Linked DNA regions of Skermanella sp. TT6. Each later gene encodes a partner of the first gene's protein in a complex. Links are inferred from orthologs where the notes say so. Each region holds a gene or a part of one and is shown in the gene's direction. Other genes may lie near its edges.

Region 1 (4,517 bases):
CCCGCCGAGGCCGAAGCGCGTTACTATGCTCAAACCGAGGACATCGCCAGGGCGGCGTGACTCAAGCCAGATTGCCTCCGGAAAACTCGGTGCGGTTCACTTTCGTCTGTCCCGCCAAACGGACAAAAAAGAGGCCGCCATGAAGGCGGCCCGAAGTCTAGGGAGGAAACGCCCAAAGAGGCGTCGCAACATCTCTGCTGCAGTGCAAAATGTAATGTACGGTTCAGTACATCGCAAGCGCAAACACCGTTTTTTCCCATCCTACTTTCGACCGATGGGGTCCGACGGGGCTGTTCGGCCTGCGTCGGTCCCGGATCAGGCGGCGTTCCGCAGGCCGTCGTTGGCCGGCGTCGGTGCCACGGCACCCTGGATGATCGAAGCGGCCGGCCGGGTGGAAACCTGCTCGGAGCCGGTCAGCTTGCGGGTGATGACCATGCTGACCACGGTGTGGACGACTGCCACCAGGGCGAGGATGGCGATGGCTTCGAAATTGGTCCCAGTCAGCATGGATCGGCTCCGGTTCGGTAGGAAGTGCGGCAGGGTGTCTGCTGGGTTGCGTTGGAAGGAAGATGCTTCCGATCGATTTGGATGTCAAATACGGTATGCCGTATTTTGTATACCAGAAATGTAGATCAGCCCTGCGTTCCCTGGATGCCTGCCGGCGGCCGCCGCAGGCGGGGTGCGAAAAATGCGGGACAGGCCCATCTCTCCCCTGCCATCTTTCGCCGACACGGCCCACCTTGATAGGGACGTCCGAAAGAGCGTGCGCGAAATGAAATGGACCGGAGATGTCGATGCCTGCTGATTCCCACAACGCCTCCCTCTCGCTGCTGGAAGACCTGATCGGGAAGGCCAAGGCCGCCGGTGCCGACGCCGCCGACGCGGTGCTGTTCGACGGCGCTTCCCTGTCGCTGTCGCAGCGGCTGGGCCAGCCGGAGCGGCTGGAGCGGGCGGAAGCCGGCGACCTGGGCCTGCGCGTCTTCGTCGGCAAGCGCCAGGCGATCGTCTCGACCACCGACCGCAGCGCCGACACGCTGGCGGCCCTGGTCGAGCGGGCGGTCGCCATGGCCCGCAACGTGCCGGAGGACCCCTTCAGCGGCCTCGCCGATCCCGACCAGCTCGCCCGCGGCTGGCCGACCGACCTGGAGATGGACGACCCGACCGAGCCGTCGGCCGAGCAGATGATCGAGCAGGCGCGGATCGCCGAGGAGAGCGCCCTGGCCGTCCAGGGCGTCACCAATTCCGAAGGGGCGGAGGCGAGCTGGAGCCGATCCCACGTCGCCATCGCCGCCAGCAACGGCTTTGCCGGCGCCTATTCCATCTCGCGCCGCAGCCTGTCGGTGTCGGTGCTGGCCGGGACGGGCACGGGGATGGAGCGGGATTACGAGTACAGCTCCAAGGTCTTCGCCGAGGACCTGGCCTCGGCGGAGGAGATCGGCCGGGGCGCCGGCGAGAAGGCGGTGCGCCGGCTGAACCCGCGCAAGGTCAGGACCTGCCAGGTGCCGGTGGTCTACGACCCGCGGGTATCGCGCGGCCTGATCGGCCACCTGTCCGGGGCGATCACCGGGCCGTCGATCGCGCGCGGCACCAGCTTCCTGAAGGACAAGATGGGCGAGCAGCTGTTCCGGCCCGAGATCACCATCGTGGACGACCCGCACGTCCGGCGCGGCCTGCGCTCCAAGCCGTTCGACGGCGAGGGCGTCGCCAATTCCCGGCGCAACATCATCGAGGAGGGGCGGCTGACCACCTGGCTGCTCGACCTGCGCTCGGCCCGGCAGCTCGGCCTGACCTCGACCGGGCACGCCTCGCGCGGCACCTCCGGCCCGCCGTCGCCCTCGCCCAGCAACCTCTACATGGCGCCGGGCACCCGCTCGCCGGAGGAGCTGATCGCCGACATCGGCCAGGGCCTCTACGTCACCGAACTGATGGGCATGGGCATCAACGGGATCACCGGCGACTACAGCCGGGGAGCCGCCGGCTTCTGGATCGAGAACGGCGAGATCGCCTATCCGGTCAGCGAGCTGACGGTCGCCGGCAACCTGAAGGAGATGTTCAAGGTCCTGGAGCCGGCCAGCGACCTTGAGTTCCGCTACGGCATGGACGCCCCGACGATCCGGATCGAGGGCATGACCGTCGCCGGGACCTGATCAGGTCCCGCCGGGCCTCCGCCGCGAAGCGGGGGCCCGGTCAGCCGACCGGTTGGGCACCCAGCGGCAGATTGTCGCGCAGGAACTGAGCCAATTCCCTGAACTCGCGGCTGCGGGCGGCCTCGCGCCGCCAGACCAGGGCGATTCGGCGGGACGGGCAGGGCGGGGCGAAGGGACGGATCTCCACCGACCCGTTCGGCGCGGAGGCGCCGGTCACCGACAGCGCGGGCAACAGGGTGATGCCGATGCGGCTCGCGACCATCTCGCGGAGCGTGTCCAGCGACGTCGCGGCGAAGCTCTCGCGGTCGCGCGCCCTGGCATGGCCGCAGACCGCCAGCGCCTGGTCGCGGAAGCAGTGGCCGTCCTCCAGCAGCAGGACCTGCTCGTCGGCCAGGTCCGATTCGCTGACCTGGTTGCGCGCCGCCAGCCGGTGGCCGGCGGGCAGCGCGACCACGAAGGTCTCGTCGAACAGGGGTTCGGCCTCGAAGGACGGCTCGGCCACCGGCATGGCGAGCATCAGCGTGTCCAGGTCGCCGCCCTTGAGCCGTTCCACGAGTCGCCCGGTCTGGTCCTCCCGGAGATAGAGTCGCAGGTCCGGATATGTGCGGCGCAGCGAAGGAAGGACCCTGGGGAGCAGGTAGGGGCCGACCGTGGGTATGACACCTAGTCGCAGGTCGCCCGCCAGCGGAGCCGCCACGCCCTGCACGCTGTCGGCCAGGTCGCGCACTTCGGCGAGGATGCGGCGCGCCCTTTCGGCAACCTCGGTGCCGATCGGGGTCAGCATCACGCGGCGTTTCGTGCGCTCTACCAGCTGGGTGCCAAGTGCTTCTTCCAATTGCTGAATCTGGGCCGACAGGCTGGGCTGGCTGATGTTGGCCGCATCCGCCGCCCGGCCGAAATGCAGGGTGTCCGCGACCGCCACCAGATAGCGCAGGTGCTTGAGCGTGACGGCCTGACTCATCGGCCTCTCCTATCACTGCGTTCGGAAAATGCGATTGGATTTATCATAGGGCTGCCGCCAGTTTTGGAACTGTTCGAATTTAGTGCACTGCAGCATACGGAGCGAGTTTCATGCTTACTGTCGGCGACAAGTTTCCCGCCTTCGACCTCAAGGCCGTCGTTTCCACCGATATGAAGGAAGCCTTTGCCCAGATCACCGACCGCTCCTTCGAGGGCAAGTGGCTGGTCGTGTTCTTCTGGCCGAAGGACTTCACCTTCGTGTGCCCGACCGAGATCGCCGCGTTCGGCAAGCTGAACGGCGAGTTCGCCGACCGTGACGTCCAGGTCCTCGGCGCCTCGACCGACAGCGAGTTCGTGCATCACGCCTGGCGCGTCCACCACGACGACCTGCGCGACCTGCCGTTCCCGATGCTGGCCGACATCAAGCGCGAGCTGAGCACCGAGCTGGGCATCCTGGACAAGGCCGAGGGCGTGGCGCTGCGCGCCACCTTCATCGTCGACCCCGAGGGCATCATCCGCTTCGTTTCGGTCAACGACCTGTCGGTCGGCCGCAACCCGCAGGAAGTCCTGCGCGTCCTGGACGCCCTGCAGACGGACGAGCTGTGCCCCTGCAACTGGCAGAAGGGCCAGGACACCCTGCAGGCCGCCTGATCCCGCTTTCCGAAGGGACTCGCCATGGTGGGCGCCGAAGGGCGCCCATCGTGCCGGCGCCGGTTCCCGTACCGGCCTGATCTGCATTCACCTGTCCGCACTTAGGAATTGCCTGCCATGTCGATCGATGCGCTGAAGGGCAAGCTGCCCGACTACGCCAAGGACCTGAAGCTGAACCTGTCCGGCGTGTTCAACACGCCCAACCTGACACCGCAGCAGGCTTGGGGTACCGCCGTCGCGTCCGCCCTCGCATCGCGCCAGCCCGAAGTGATCCGTGCCATCGTCGCCGACGCCGGGCAGCACCTCGAGCCGGCGGCGCTGAACGGTGCCAAGGCCGCCGCGGCGATCATGGGCATGAACAATATCTACTATCGCTTCGTCCACCTGTCCGCAACCAAGGACTACGCGCAGATGCCGGCGCGCCTGCGCATGAACGTCATCGGCAATCCGGGGGTGGACAAGGTCGATTTCGAATTGTGGTCGCTCGCCGTCTCGGCCGTCAACGGCTGCGGCATGTGCATCGAGAGCCACGAGCACGAGGTCGTCAAGAAGGGCGTCTCCAAGGAAGCCGTGCAGGACGTGATCCGGATCGCTTCCGTGATCCACGCCGTCTCCGCGGTGATCGACGGCGAGGACGCGCTCGCCTGAGCGCTCCTTCCGCCCGGGAACGATCCGGAAAAGGCGCCGGCCCGCGAGAGCGGCCGGCGCCTTTTCCGTCTGCGCCGCCCCGTTCAGTTCATCGCGGAGGCCGGCCCGGCG
Region 2 (4,441 bases), 2.5 Mb from region 1 along the record:
CCGCTGACCAAGGTGCCCGATCCGTTCGGCAAGTTCGAGAGCTTCGGCCACCATAACAACGCCATGCTGCGGGGTTTCCTCGACAGCTTCGGGTTCGAGTACGAGTTCCAGTCCGCGACGGACTGGTACGGTTCGGGCCGGTTCGACGACGCGCTGCTGACGGTGCTGCGCAACTACGACGCCGTCATGAAGGTGATGCTGCCGTCGCTGCGCGAGGAGCGCGCTGCGACCTACAGCCCGTTCCTGCCGGTCTCCCCGACCACGGGCCGCGTTCTCCAGGTGCCGATCCTGGAGCATGACGTCGATGCCGGCACCATCGTGTTCGAGGACGAAGACGGCAGGAAGAAGGAATCCCCGGTCACCGGCGGTCATTGCAAGCTGCAATGGAAGCCTGACTGGGGCATGCGCTGGCACGCGCTGGGCGTCGACTACGAGATGTCCGGCAAGGACCTCATCCCGTCGGTCGAGCTGGCCGGGAAGATCTGCCGCATCCTGGGCAGCCAGCCTCCGGAGGGCTTCAATTACGAATTGTTCCTGGACGACAAGGGCCAGAAGATCTCCAAGTCCAAGGGCAACGGCCTGTCGGTCGAGGAGTGGCTGCGCTACGCCCCGCCGGAAAGCCTGTCGCTTTACATGTTCCAGAAGCCCCGCGTCGCGAAGCGCCTCTATTTCGACGTGATCCCCCGGGCGGTGGACGAGTACCTGGCCTTCGTCTCCAAGTTCCCGCAGGAGGAGCCGGCGCGCAAGCTGGAGAACCCGGCGTGGCACATCCATGGCGGCCACCCGCCGGAAGCGCGCAGCGACCTGAGCTACAACATCCTGCTGAACCTGGCCGGCGTCGCCAACGCGGAGAGCAAGGACGTGATGTGGGGCTTCATCACCCGCTACGCGCCCGAGGCAAACCCCGAGAGCGCGCCGTTCCTGGACCGGCTGGTGCAGTACGCCGTCAACTACTACCAGGATTTCGTCAAGCCGACCAAGCGGTACCGCGCGCCGACCGACCAGGAGCGCGCCGCGATGCAGGAACTGCTGGACGAACTGGGCCGGCTGCCGGAAGGCGCCAAGGCGGAAGAGATCCAGTTCCAGGTCTACGAAATCGGCAAGCGCCACGGCTTCGCCGACCTGAAGAGCTGGTTCCAGGCGCTCTACGAGGTTCTGCTGGGGCAGACCACGGGTCCGCGCATGGGCAGCTTCATCGAGTTGTACGGCATCGGCAACACGCGCGACCTGATCGCCCAGGCGCTGGAGCGGCGGATCGAGCCCCAGCCCGCGGACTGACGGTCCCTGGGGTCGAGGACGGGGTGAAGGGCGGGTCTCGGTCGGCCCTTCACATCCGCGGGGGCTGGCCCACATAAGTATTCTACCCTTATGATGGGCCTGTTGCCACGGCATCCCCCCGTTCCGGAGTCTTGTATGAGCACCCTCGCCGTAACCGACGACATCTTCTTCAACCGCGCCGGGCTCGACCGGTCACGCACCGAATCGATCGTGTCGGAAGCATTGGCGGGTGCCGACGACGGCGAACTCTTCCTGGAATACAGCCAGTCCGAAAGCCTGGCCTGGGACGACGGCAAGCTGAAGAGCGCCAGCTTCGACACCAGCCAAGGTTTCGGCCTCCGCGCGATCTCCGGCGAGTCGACCGGCTACGCCCATGCCTCCACCCTGTCGGAAGACGCCATCCGCCGCGCGGCCGAGACCGTCAAGGCGGTCCATGCCGGCCACAGCGGTACCATGGCCGAGCCGCCGACCGGCACCAACCGGGCTCTCTACGAGGCGATCAACCCGCTCGCCCTGGTCGATTTCGAGACCAAGGTCAAGCTGCTGTCGGACATCGACGCCTATGCGCGCGGCCGTGACCCGCGGGTCCGGCAAGTTTCGGCCTCGATCGGCGGCGAGTGGCAGGCGGTCCAGATCATCCGGGCCGACGGGCTGCGCGTCTCCGACGTCCGCCCGCTGGTCCGCCTGAACATCTCGGTCGTGGTCGCCGACGGCGACCGCATGGAGAGCGGCGGCCACGGGGCCGGCGGCCGGACCAGCTACGAAGCCTATCTGGATCCTGCCGCATGGCAGGGCCAGGTTGACGAGGCGCTCCGGCAGGCCCTGGTCAACCTGGGCTCGATCGCGGCGCCGGCTGGCGAGATGACGGTCGTGCTCGGCAACGGCTGGCCCGGCATCCTGCTGCACGAGGCGATCGGCCATGGCCTGGAAGGCGACTTCAACCGCAAGAAGACTTCGGCGTTCGCCGGCCTGCTGGGCCAGCGGATCGCGGCTCCGGGCGTGACCGTCGTCGACGACGGCACCATCGAGGGGCGGCGCGGGTCGCTCACGGTCGATGACGAGGGCACGCCGAGCCAGTCCACCACCCTGATCGAGGACGGCATCCTGGTAGGTTTCATGCAGGACCGCATGAACGCCCGCCTGATGGGCGTCAAGCCGACCGGCAACGGCCGCCGCCAGAGCTTCGGCCATCACCCGATGCCCCGGATGACCAATACGGTGATGCGGTCCGGCGACAGGACGCCGGAGGAGATCATCCGCTCGGTCAAGAAGGGGCTCTACGCCGTGAACTTCGGCGGCGGTCAGGTGGACATCACCTCGGGCAAGTTCGTCTTCTCCGCCTCGGAAGCCTACCTGATCGAGGACGGCAAGGTCGGCCCCGCCGTGAAGGGCGCCACCCTGATCGGCAACGGCGCCGACGCGCTGACCAAGGTCAGCATGATCGGCAACGACATGGCGCTGGATCCGGGGATCGGCACCTGCGGCAAGGAAGGCCAGGGCGTGCCCGTCGGCGTCGGCCAGCCCACCCTGCGGATCGACGGCCTTACGGTCGGCGGCACCGCGGCCGCCTGATCCCGAAACCTCGCCGGCCGCATCGCTCCCGCAAGGGACGCGGTGCGGCGGCGGGGACATCGCCCCTCAGGCCGCTGTCGCCTGCGGCGGTTCCGCGTTCTTGATCATTCTGTCCACCAGTTCCCGAGTGCTCCCGGTGGCCCCGCAGGTCGGGCACTCCACCGAGATGCTGTGACGCGGAGCGGTGAAGTCATGGCCGTTCGGACAGGTGATGCGGAAGCTGCTTTTTTCGCGTGCAACGATCTTCATGACGTCACCCCCTTCGGGCCGGATACTGGTTGCCTGTCATCATACCGTCACGCGCTCATGGCGCGGTGCGGCATGTTCTCACAGAGTAGCATGCTGCGCTGCCGCATCGACGGCGCGAAGCGGGAACCGGGGACGCGGACGGCTACTCCCTTCCCGTCAGCCGGACGGGCGAACGGCCGGTTCACGAAATCTGCATGAAAATGAAATCCGGTGCTGGACAGGCTCCGGAATTTTTCCTACAAGCACGCCCCGACGGCGACGCTTCAGGCCACGCCGGACAGGATGCCCAGGTAGCTCAGTTGGTAGAGCAGGGGACTGAAAATCCCCGTGTCGGCGGTTCAAATCCGTCCCTGGGCACCACCTCCCTACCGACAATCCCGCAGGAATTCGAAGACGCTCTCGATCGCAGCGCTCGTCATGTACTTGCGTCCCGTTTCGGTGGGGTGAATGTCGCTTTCGGCAAGCACTTCGTAGGCTGGACGGAGACGGTCGATCCGGTCCGTCAGGCGCGTCAATCGATCCTCTATCTCACTGAGCCCGGCCCGCAGTTCATCCGGATGCCGTTCCACCACGGCAGCCAAGTCGAACACATCACGGACCTTGAAGGTGGATGGCCTGTAAAGCATCTTCTTCACGGCCGTTTCCCATGGCGTATCGATGTTCAAGATCCTGCCGCGGAATTCCCATGACTCGATAGCCCGATCCGTGCGGCTACCGCTGATGATGAAGTCGATTTCACCGCGGTCCAGAACCAGCTTGAGATAGTTTCCTGGGTACTCGAACTTGCGGCCATCAAGAAGCTGTTTGGTGGCAGGATTGCGATTGGGCGACAAGTCCCGAATGATGTCGGCACTGCCGACGAAGGCGTTGATGTCGTAACTGTAGCGGTGGCCATAATGGACTGCCAGTGACGTTCCTCCACCAAAAACTTCACTCAGGAATCACGGGCAGAGTATCAAAGAGTCGGATCGTCGAAGTCAGCAGGTCTTGCCAGGCTGAGGTCGGCCATTTCCTTGATCCAGGGAAGGTTTCGTCCATGCGTTACTCTCCAGGTGCGAGACGCGCGATAGAGCTGCTCGAAATCGACGACATTGGCAAGCACGAGATCATGGATGGCTTCGATCGAAACCTCGTCGAAAAAGGCTTCGATATGGGGAAACCAGGCTGGGTCGGGATGCGAAGTGCTGAGGCAATGTAACAGTCCCGGGGCATCCAGATGGCGAGGGCGCGGCGCGTTGAGCGTGATCGTGTCCCCAGACGTGGTGTAGGATTGGCGTCACCAATCATCCTGGTTCCCAGCAGTCTGGCCGGGTTGCTCATGCCCCTGCGGCGGGCAGCATGA

What was found. Proteins that work in one complex are often made in the same cells at the same time.
Region 2: the proteins of IGS68_RS02975 (region 1) and tldD are in contact, whole or in part, in a solved structure (PDB 5NJ9), measured with the Escherichia coli proteins. The link is inferred for Skermanella sp. TT6 from one-to-one orthologs.

What each region holds. Positions count from the first base shown.
Region 1 is NZ_CP067420.1:628,661-633,177, forward strand. The notes cover bases 1-2,967. They hold IGS68_RS02975 (TldD/PmbA family protein), read left to right. Parts: upstream 1-788; coding sequence 789-2,147; downstream 2,148-2,967. Other genes in these bases: IGS68_RS02970 (hypothetical protein), read right to left, coding at 316-507; IGS68_RS02980 (LysR substrate-binding domain-containing protein), read right to left, coding at 2,188-2,967. In the rest of the region: more of IGS68_RS02980, read right to left, coding at 2,968-3,108; IGS68_RS02985 (peroxiredoxin), read left to right, coding at 3,219-3,758; IGS68_RS02990 (carboxymuconolactone decarboxylase family protein), read left to right, coding at 3,876-4,406; IGS68_RS02995 (LysE family translocator), read right to left, coding at 4,490-4,517.
Region 2 is NZ_CP067420.1:3,149,000-3,153,440, forward strand. Bases 741-3,631 are described here. They hold tldD (metalloprotease TldD), read left to right. Parts: upstream 741-1,413; coding sequence 1,414-2,850; downstream 2,851-3,631. Other genes in these bases: IGS68_RS14875 (lysine--tRNA ligase), read left to right, coding at 741-1,278; IGS68_RS14885 (hypothetical protein), read right to left, coding at 2,917-3,099; IGS68_RS14895 (hypothetical protein), read right to left, coding at 3,465-3,631. Outside these bases: more of IGS68_RS14875, read left to right, coding at 1-740; more of IGS68_RS14895, read right to left, coding at 3,632-3,932; IGS68_RS14900 (gluzincin family metallopeptidase), read left to right, coding at 4,136-4,297; IGS68_RS14905 (IS256 family transposase), read right to left, coding at 4,416-4,441. UniProt on the Escherichia coli protein: Metalloprotease involved in CcdA degradation. Suppresses the inhibitory activity of the carbon storage regulator (CsrA).